DNA from 3 places in the Sphingobacterium sp. UBA6317 genome. Region 2 is predicted to be linked to each of the others. Evidence: riboswitches for the same ligand, from Rfam matches in the RefSeq annotation. Region 2 holds a riboswitch; each other region holds the start of a gene.
The links. Region 2 has a riboswitch for S-adenosylmethionine ahead of metE (5-methyltetrahydropteroyltriglutamate--homocysteine S-methyltransferase). Riboswitches for the same ligand answer to the same signal wherever they lie in the genome.
Positions count from the first base shown of each region.

Region 1: linked by a shared signal. The riboswitch ahead of B3E92_RS03135 (5-oxoprolinase) and the one ahead of metE (5-methyltetrahydropteroyltriglutamate--homocysteine S-methyltransferase) in region 2 are both predicted to bind S-adenosylmethionine.
Region 3: linked by a shared signal. The riboswitch ahead of B3E92_RS10445 (O-acetylhomoserine aminocarboxypropyltransferase/cysteine synthase family protein) and the one ahead of metE (5-methyltetrahydropteroyltriglutamate--homocysteine S-methyltransferase) in region 2 are both predicted to bind S-adenosylmethionine.

Region 1 is NZ_DJTD01000011.1:121,663-124,828, forward strand. It holds gene B3E92_RS03125 (TolC family protein) at 1-152, opposite strand, end outside; gene B3E92_RS03130 (DUF3050 domain-containing protein) at 417-1,187, opposite strand; SAM-I-IV-variant riboswitch at 1,397-1,490, shown strand; gene B3E92_RS03135 (5-oxoprolinase) at 1,557-1,820, shown strand; gene B3E92_RS03140 (hypothetical protein) at 1,851-2,156, opposite strand; gene B3E92_RS03145 (DKNYY domain-containing protein) at 2,320-2,946, shown strand; gene B3E92_RS03150 (hypothetical protein) at 2,963-3,166, opposite strand, start outside.
Region 2 is NZ_DJTD01000035.1:176,614-179,779, forward strand. It holds gene metE (5-methyltetrahydropteroyltriglutamate--homocysteine S-methyltransferase) at 1-1,412, opposite strand, end outside; SAM riboswitch class I at 1,491-1,594, opposite strand; gene B3E92_RS11195 (response regulator transcription factor) at 1,779-2,468, opposite strand; gene B3E92_RS11200 (sensor histidine kinase) at 2,571-3,166, opposite strand, start outside.
Region 3 is NZ_DJTD01000034.1:80,170-83,335, forward strand. It holds gene B3E92_RS10440 (FUSC family protein) at 1-1,529, shown strand, start outside; SAM riboswitch class I at 1,712-1,824, shown strand; gene B3E92_RS10445 (O-acetylhomoserine aminocarboxypropyltransferase/cysteine synthase family protein) at 2,080-3,166, shown strand, end outside.

The DNA.
Region 1 (3,166 bases), on a different contig from region 2:
TGCTGTACTGCCACCTCAGTTTCTTTGAGCTGCAAATAAGACTGCTCGATGTATTTACTGTTCTGTAGCGCTTTGTCGATCATGTCTTTCAGGGACATGCGCAAAGAATCGAGGGCGAAGGTGTCCGAAATAACGCATACTAACAATCCCATGGTTAGTATGCCTTTTGCCCAATAGGGAGGAAAAAAGTTCACGTGTGCTCTATTATTTTTTTGCGTAGCAAACTTAGACACTTATTGGAACTTGGATTTCTTCACAAACGCCAATATGTTACGAAAAAAAGACATTTTTTCATCAATTCAAACAAAAAGACCACTATCTGCCAATAAGCCCTTACAATATCCTTTTTTACAGCACATAAAAAAGGCCTTTCAAATCATGATTTGAAAGGCCTTACTCGATGGTATAATAATAGATTATCCGTATAAGGAATCTTCTATTGCATTCCACAACTGTATTCTTTTTTGTAGCGCAATTTTACTGATCTCTTTCATTTCCGTCCATTTAACCTCATCGTCCTTCGCAAGATCTGTGATCATCTGCATCGCCAACGGTCCATGCTCGTCGCCGTCAAGATCAATATGGCGTTGAAAATAATAAATAAAGCTGTCCAGATTGGCTGTAGGAAAGTTTGTTTTAATTTCTTCCAAAATAGAGGTAAACATTCCCGGAATAAGGTCTTCGCGTCCAAATGTAAATGCAGCAGCAATTTTATGCACCTCGCCCTCAGCAATCACTTCGAATGTAAAATTCAAAAAGTCTTTGATCCGCTTATCCAATGTGGTCGTTGCAATGACATCGAATATGTTGTTCGATTTTTTGGCTTGAGCAATAAATTTGTTGACCAGATGAAGGTCGGCACCCATGGCATCCATGGCGTCCAGATACATCTCAAAGTGGCTCAAACGGCGGCCATCAATGTATTCATCCGATTCCTCAGCCAATACAATTTCGTTGATTAGATAGCGTGTTGATGGATGCTCACTCGCAAACCAAGGTAAAGTCGTACAGGTCAATTTAATCTGTAAAGCTTTTAGTAAAGACATAAAATCCCATACAGCGTACACATGCCCTTCTGTAAAAGAACGTAGATTCTTGATCGTTTTGATCTTACGATACAAAGGGTGTTGCAATAATACCTCGCGTTCGGTAGCAATGTATTCGTTAATTTCCGCAATTCTATTCATGGCGCAAAAGTATTGTCTTATCTCTGTTTTTAAAAGTATTTTCGATGAGATTACAGTAACATGATAAATTTTTCGCCCAGCTATCCGCTTCATAACCAAATCACAGCCAACAACGCGCCTCGCTTTTGACCGCCTTATTCCTGTTGTTAGCGCTCATTTACCCTTAAAAACAAAAATATTTTTATTATAAAAAATAATCTACTATATTTGTAGAGTATTCAGAATTGCATGATGCAATACCAACCGAGTGGAGGCACCGCGGTGGTAAATTAATACGGGTTTCGACCAAAATAAACGTCACAGAACGATTATTTTCCCAACAAGATCTGGATACAGTTTATGGTTTAATCCTTTAAATTTTTAAATTGTATGGCTACTACAACAAATCTTTACCAACACTTACTGGAAAAATTCAGTTATTACTCAACAGATGAACTGATCCAGCTCAACAATGACACGATTTTAGGACAAGGCTGGGGTTCAGCCAAAGCAACCTTTAGAACAGCTTTGATCAGTACGTTCTCCAAAAGAGGACTGGATCTTTCCAACATCATTTCCAAGGAAGACGGTTTTACCTCGGTGAAGCATGTCCCTGTACGCTTGGAACAGAATGTCCTGATTCCTTTACAGTAATCGTTATCGGCAAAAAAAGGTAGGCCTAGCCTACCCTTTTGTCAATGAGTGATGATATTTTAAGGTATGATTGAGTGAATGTGCGGTCTGCCGGGCATCGTCCTGATAGGACGATAAATCTTGGCAGGCTCTGATATCTGCTACATCCACCTTGTTTCTTACTTTGCTGATGACCTGATTTAATTCCGATTTCCAGTTGCCCGGATCGCCAAAATCGTCCACCCAATTTTTGTTGATAAACCTTTTATAGTTCAAAAGCAAAATATACAATTCCTCACCACTACCGGCGCGATTGATTGACGTGCGCCAGTTCTCTAATTTTTCTTTAAAACTCATAACCAGCAATATACAAAAAAATATTTGGATTCCAAAATAGTTGCATTTGAAACGGATAAGGATAACGAGAAATAAAATGATAAAATGATTAAATCTTCGGTGAATTATCTTGGTCATAAAGGAGTGATTCAATATAAATATCATATTATAAAACAGATACATTATGGCCTTTATCCACTTAAAAAATATGCTTGTTATTTCCTTTGCATTGCTATGTATATTGGAGAAAAGTATTGCTCAACAAGGTCGTCACAATAAAAGATCTACGTCTCAGACGACGTTTCGACATGACAGAGAAAACGATTATGTCAACATAGGCAACCGGATCTTCTACAGGGATAAGATGGTCGAAGGTGTCGATGCACGATCTTTCAAAGACCTTGGCAATGCTTATGCAATAGACAACTGGAATGCCTATTATCGTGGCGTTAAGATTAAAGATGTATCGCCACATTCTTTCCAATCACTTGGTTGGGGATATGCCAAAGATAGTTTGAATGCCTATTATCGTGGCGTTAAGATTAAAGATGTCTCTGCGCCCAGCTTTAAAATACTGGATGAAGGATATGCCAAAGACAGTTGGAATGTCTATTATAGAGGCAATCGACTAAAAGATGTATCCGACCAAAGCTTTGTTCTTCTCGGCGATGGATACAGCAAAGATAGCTGGAAAGTCTATTATTTTGGTCAGGAGATAAAAGATGCAACTGCTTTTACATTTAAATATCTGGGCAAAGGTTATGCGAAGGATAGCTGGAATGAATATTATAGAGGAAAAAAATTAGAATAGAAAATAGACCACGGGATTATTCTATTGAATAATTCCAATTTCCTAATACTTTCGGTATCTCCCAGGATTCGGCTTTGGTCTTGTAATTATTAAAGTGACCTTTTTCCCAAGTGGTAATATGGTAACCTTTACAGAACTTACAATAATAAGCCCTTTTGCAGGCATCTTTACCCATCCTGTGTTTGATACGTTTACCATCCAGTTTGTTTCTCATCCGGGA
Region 2 (3,166 bases):
GCCTGCGTAATAGCACCCTTTTTCAGATCTGCTCTCCATTTACGAACATCTTTCGTTTGTGGGAATGAACCGATAGTTGTGGTCGGGAACGCCGGTAAGTTGAATTTCGCTTGTTGCGCTGCTTTACGGTCTGCAAATGCTGAAGTGCGTTTTGCATCGTCATCAGTAATATTGCTTGTACGTGTTTTAACCTCTGGTTTGTGGATCAATGGAGAGGTACGGCGGCTTTCAGCAGCCGCTTTGTTCGCTTCGAAGCGTTTTGCTGTTTCAGCATCAACTTCTCCCTCCGCTAGTACGGCTAAGTCTTTTACTTCAGCTAATTTTTGTTTAGCAAATGCTAACCAGTTTTTTACTTCAGCTGGTAGCGATTGTTCATTGTGTTCATTGTCTAAGTCAAAAGGAACGTGCAACAGTGATGAAGAAGGAGCTACCCATACACGGTCTTTTCCTAATGCATCAACAGCCTGTTTGATTTTAACCAATGATTTTTCGTAATCATTTTTCCAGATGTTACGGCCTTCAACAATACCTAAAGATAATGTTAATGAAGCAGGAACTTTAGCCAATACCGTATCCAATTGATTTTCACCGCGTACCAGATCCAAATGTAAAGCATGGATAGGTAGGTTAACTGCGATATCTTCGTTGTCTTTTAAAGATTCGAAGTAAGTCGTTGCGATTAATTTGATATTTTTTGCTGCTGCAGCTAATTTTTCGAAAGTAGGTTGATATAAAGCTTTTACTTTAGCATCTAAATCCAATGCTAAGAAAGGCTCGTCAATCTGAACATATTGTGCACCAGCATCAGCTAGTTTAGCTAGTATTTGCTCATATACTGGAATAAGTTTATCCAATAAATCGATACGGTCGAAGCCAGCTTCTTTTTCTTTACCGATCAAAAGGTATGTAATAGGACCTAATAGAACTGGTTTAGTATCGATGCCCAATGATTTTGCTTCGTTGTATTCATTTAAGAATTTTTCGGAAGTCAATTTGAATTCTTGATCTTTGGTGAATTCTGGTACCATGTAGTGGTAGTTCGTATCCAACCACTTGGTCATTTCCATTGCAGTCACGTCGATTCCTTCTTGTTGGAAACCGCGCGCCATGGCAAAATATAGATCTAAACTGTAATTGTTGTCTACTTTATTCAATAAAGAATGGTAGCGAGCAGGAATTGCACCAACAGTGAGGGTTAAATCCAATACTTGATCGTAAAAAGAGAAATCATTGGAAGGGATCAAATCTATTCCAGCATCTTTTTGTGTTTTCCAATTGCCTTCACGAATTTTTTTTGCTGTGTCCAATAATTCCTCAACAGAAGATTTTTTAGCCCAATAGGCCTCATTGGCTTTTTTCAATTCGCGGAACGCGCCCACACGAGGGTAACCTAAATTGTTAGTCAATAACATAATGAATGTTTTTAATATTTCTTTTTCAACTATATTTCTTGCTAGAGAGAGAAGGACACACTAGAATTTGGTGACTTCGGCTTATCATTCCCATATCAAGTAGGGTAGAATTTAGCACCTTGTCAAGGGACAGGTTGCTAAGGCTTCATCGGGTCTATTCCCTCTGCCTTTCTCTATAAGCGACGCTAAGTTAGAACATTTCTTTTTGAAATGCAAATTTTTTATAAAAGTGCGTCAATTTTTTATATTCTACTAAGGATGAAATTGTTTTGTTCTTTTATTTTCATCCACGAATTCGAGTAAGTCACGCTTGAATACGTGTGTAGCATAAAAAGGGGAATGACTATATTTTTCATTCCCCTTTTTTTAGCTGACCAAAAGTTTGTAACCTTTTCCGTGCACATTGACAATTTCAACTTTGCTATCTTCTTTTAGATATTTACGAAGTTTACTGAGAAATACATCCATACTTCTACCCGTAAAATAGTTATCATCATGCCATATTTTTAACAACGCTTCTTCCCGGGTCAGCACATCATTTTTCTTTAAGCAAAGCAAGCGGAGTAGTTCAGCTTCTTTCGTGGAGAGTTTTTGCATCTGTCCTTTGTAAGAAATCTGCTGACTTGTATAATCAAAGAAATAATCGCCAATTTCAAATTTATCCGCAACCACTTCTTCTTCTTTGTCTCGAACACTGCGTTTCAGCAAAGCATTGATGCGGAGCAATAATTCTTCCACTCGAAAAGGCTTGGTGATATAATCATCTCCTCCTAGCTCAAAGGCTTCGGTCTTATCTTCCATCATCCCCTTTGCTGTGGCAAAGATAATAGGAACAGTATTGTTTGTTTTTCTGATTTCACGTCCAACTGTAAATCCGTCCTTTTTTGGCATCATGACATCAAAAATACAAAGGTCGTAGTTATTTTTTTTGAATTGAGAAATCGCTTCATCTCCATCCGTGCATAATGTGACGTCAAATTTTCCCTTTAATTCGAGATAGTCTTTTAAAAGATCCCCCAAATTAGGATCATCTTCTGCTAATAATATCTTTTGCATAATGAATATATTAATTTTCACCAATGTCCCTTGATGCTGATAAATCAGCCTTCCTCAACCTTTGAAATTTTTTAAAGAGGAAATATACAAAAAAGGAACGTTTTATTTTTTAATAGGCAAAATTACTTCAAAGGTCGTGCCTTTATCTTTTTCACTTTTAACTGTAATTTTTCCGTTCAGCCTTCTCAGAATGTCCTGTACATAACTTAAGCCAAGGCCAAATCCTTTGACATTATGAACATTCCCAGTTGGAATACGGTAAAACTGGTCGAAAATCTTTTGCAGGTGATCCCGGCTCATCCCAATACCATTGTCGGCTATGGTGACAACAATGGTGTCGCCAACATTTTTTGAATTGATGTTGACATGTAAATCTCCTTTGCTGTACTTGATGGCATTATCCAAAAGATTGTAAAATACATTGGAAAAATGTAACTCATCACCAACGACAACATCCTTGGTCGCTGCAAGATCTATACTGAATTTCCCGCCAATATTTTGCATCCGTAGCTGCATACTATCCGTTACTGCCGAAACAAGATCATTGATGCATACTTCTACCTGGTCGAGTTTTAGCGTTTCTTTTTCTAGTCTTGCCAAATCGAGCACACGTTCAATATGATTTCCGAGTCTAACATTTTCGTCGTAGATGATATTAGCCAATTTCTGAACGCGCTTGTGGTCGGCATTGATGTCTG
Region 3 (3,166 bases), on a different contig from region 2:
AAGCCTATATACAACCTTATCGCTCTTTAAAACATGCCATGGCTAATGGCTTTCATGGATTGTCCCAATTTCTATTGATACGATCACAGTCTTACGATCCCGATATTCCTTTGAATATTACGTACAGTCGCGTAGGAAAAATTCATGGCCAGATCAGCGAACAGCAGGAACAAATCAGGTCTCTTCTGTTTCGAGAAAAAAAAATCATAAGCCAACAGTGGCATAAAAGCAATTATTGGCTCAGTCAGGTTTATGGATTAATTGACCTCCATGAGTTAATTATTGCGCTTGATCATGACTACGATGCAATTCGCAAAAATCTTGCAGACACGGGCAGCCTCCCCTTAATTCGTCACACAATCAAATTATTAGCGTTAGAAATCGATAGCTTTTCACAACCCAACAAGAGGTTCCGGTATGCACATCAATTATACCATAATAACTTTAAAATTAATGCCCTCTTACGGGATTTAAAAGAAATTCAAGAACAACAGGCCGATCCAGCAAAAGGTATATTATGTTCGATCATAAGCAACATCGAAGCAATTATTGATGTACTCAACAGAATCCAGGTCGCTTTTTATCAAAATCAGGAAATTCAGGATAAGATTGACACCAGCGAGTACCAACAATTTATCAGTCGACCATTACGTAATCTCGCTGATCTAAAAAGTAAACTCCATCTGAATAATCCGCTTTTTCGATTTGCGGTTCGGATGGCTCTTCTTTTTGGAACAGGTGCATTGATCGGTATTTTATTTTTGGATTTTAAATATACCTATTGGATCTTACTGACGATCGCTATTGTTGCCAGGCCAGCATTTTCAATGACAAAAACCCGTAATATAGAACGTATTGTCGGTACATTCTCGGGTATTATAGTTGGTGTGTTCTGCTTAATTTCTATTCATTTTCTTCCAGCACTCCTAACCACAGCTGCATTGGGTCTTTTTGGATTCTTTTTGTTCAACCGATCTAATTATATGGTCAGTGTCATCTTCATTACCTTGGGAATTGTAATTGCGCTCAATCTGTTCGAAGGCAACATCAATCTCATTTTAGGCAGCCGAATACTTTTCACACTGATTGGAGCATTCTTGGCTATAGCGGGTTATTTCTTGATACCTGTACGCCAGAGCACAGGCATGGTTCAGCTGGCAAAAGAGGTATCCCTTTACAACGCGCATTATTTCCAGATCATCAATAACCGTCTGTCGGACGAACGACAAAGTTCGTTTGATATACGACTGGCTCGTAAAAAGGCGCAGACCGCTATGGCCCTGTTTTCAGACGCCATCAATCAAATGAAAAAAGAACCCGAGCACAAATGGATGGATTGGTCACATATTCACCATTTTCAGGCACTCGCATATCAGGTCAATTCCCATTTGGTGGGCCTTTCGCTATCGTTAAGCAAAAAGACGAATCGCCACCTCGCCTATGATATCCATAGTAGAATCGATGCGCTTAAACCTCTTCTAACAGATTTAAATCAAACTGCAGAACGGATCAATTTAAAGAAATCATAATACCCGATTGACAGTTACTTTTGCGGTTTCATCGGAAGATATGTGATGCCAATCGGCATGTTATTCAAAATTCCTTTAACTAAAAAATAGCATTTCTTTTGCTTTAATAAAAAAAGAGTTTATATTTGTGTCGTCTTCGAAAGAAGATTTCTAATCAACACCTCCCTTCATCAGTAGGTCTTGATTTATAAAGAAGTGGCGAGAGACTGGCTCAATGACCCACTGGCAACCTTCAATTTGTTTGAAAAGGTGCCAATTCCTGTCCAAAACAATATCGTTTTGGAGCATATAAATGACATAAGACAATGATTATTAAATTACTGAAGTCCATTAAAAATTCAGGTTCAACACAAGTGAACCGCACGATAAGCGAAAGTGTAACCCATCGTACAATTGTATCGATGCGAATGCGTATGCATATGCACTTCCATGCTTGTTAAAAATCATTTCCGTTTTCTTGGATAAAGATTTAACAGACCCTTCAAGGAGGTGTGTATGCTTCTCTTTTTACTTTGCAATTTCTTTTTGAACCCTTAAAATCTGATATATTATGTCTTCAAACAAAAATTTAAAATTCGAAACTCTTCAGGTTCACGCTGGTCAAGTCGCTGACCCTACTACGGGATCTAGAGCAGTTCCTATATATCAAACAACATCTTTTGTATTTGAAAATGCCGAACACGGCGCAAACTTATTTGCATTAAAGCAGTTCGGTAATATTTATACACGGATTATGAACCCTACTACGGATGTTTTCGAACAACGTATTGCGGCACTGGAAGGTGGAGTTGCAGCTGTTGCTGTTGCATCCGGCCAGGCGGCACAGTTTATAGCTTTAAATAATATTTTGGAAAGTGGTGACAATTTTGTTGCGGGATCCAACTTATACGGCGGTACATTCAACCAGTTTAAAGTTTCTTTTAAGCGCCTAGGCATCGAAGCTCGTTTTGCAACAGACGCCGAAGCAGATAAAATTGAAGCGCTCATTGATGATAAAACAAAAGCAATCTATGTTGAAACAATCGGAAACCCAAGTTTCAATATTCCCGACTTTGAAAAAATTGCTGCCGTAGCAAAAAAATATGACTTACCATTAATCGTCGACAATACTTTTGGAGCCGGAGGTTATTTATTTAAACCTCTGGAGTATGGTGCAAATGTGATTGTTGAATCGGCAACTAAATGGATCGGTGGACATGGCACAAGCATTGGCGGTGTCATCGTCGACGGCGGAAACTACAATTGGGGCAATGGAAAATACCCGCAATTTTCCGAACCATCTGAAGGCTATCATGGTTTAGTATTTTCCGAAGTTTTCGGTGAAAGCGGACCATTCGGAAATATTCAATTTGCCATTCGGGCGCGTGTGGAAGGGCTCCGGGATTTCGGACCAGCACTCTCCCCTTTCAATTCATTTTTATTATTACAAGGACTTGAAACCTTGTCTTTGCGGGTGCAACGCCATGTAGACAACACTTTAGAGGTCGCAAAATGGCTTGAGGCGCATCCACAGGTAGAAAAAGTAAACTATCCGGGATTAAAAAGCTCTCCGAGCTTCGCTAACGCACAAAAATACCTTAAAAATGGCTATGGCGCGGTACTTTCTTTCCAGCTTAAAGGTGACGCAGCGCAAAAGG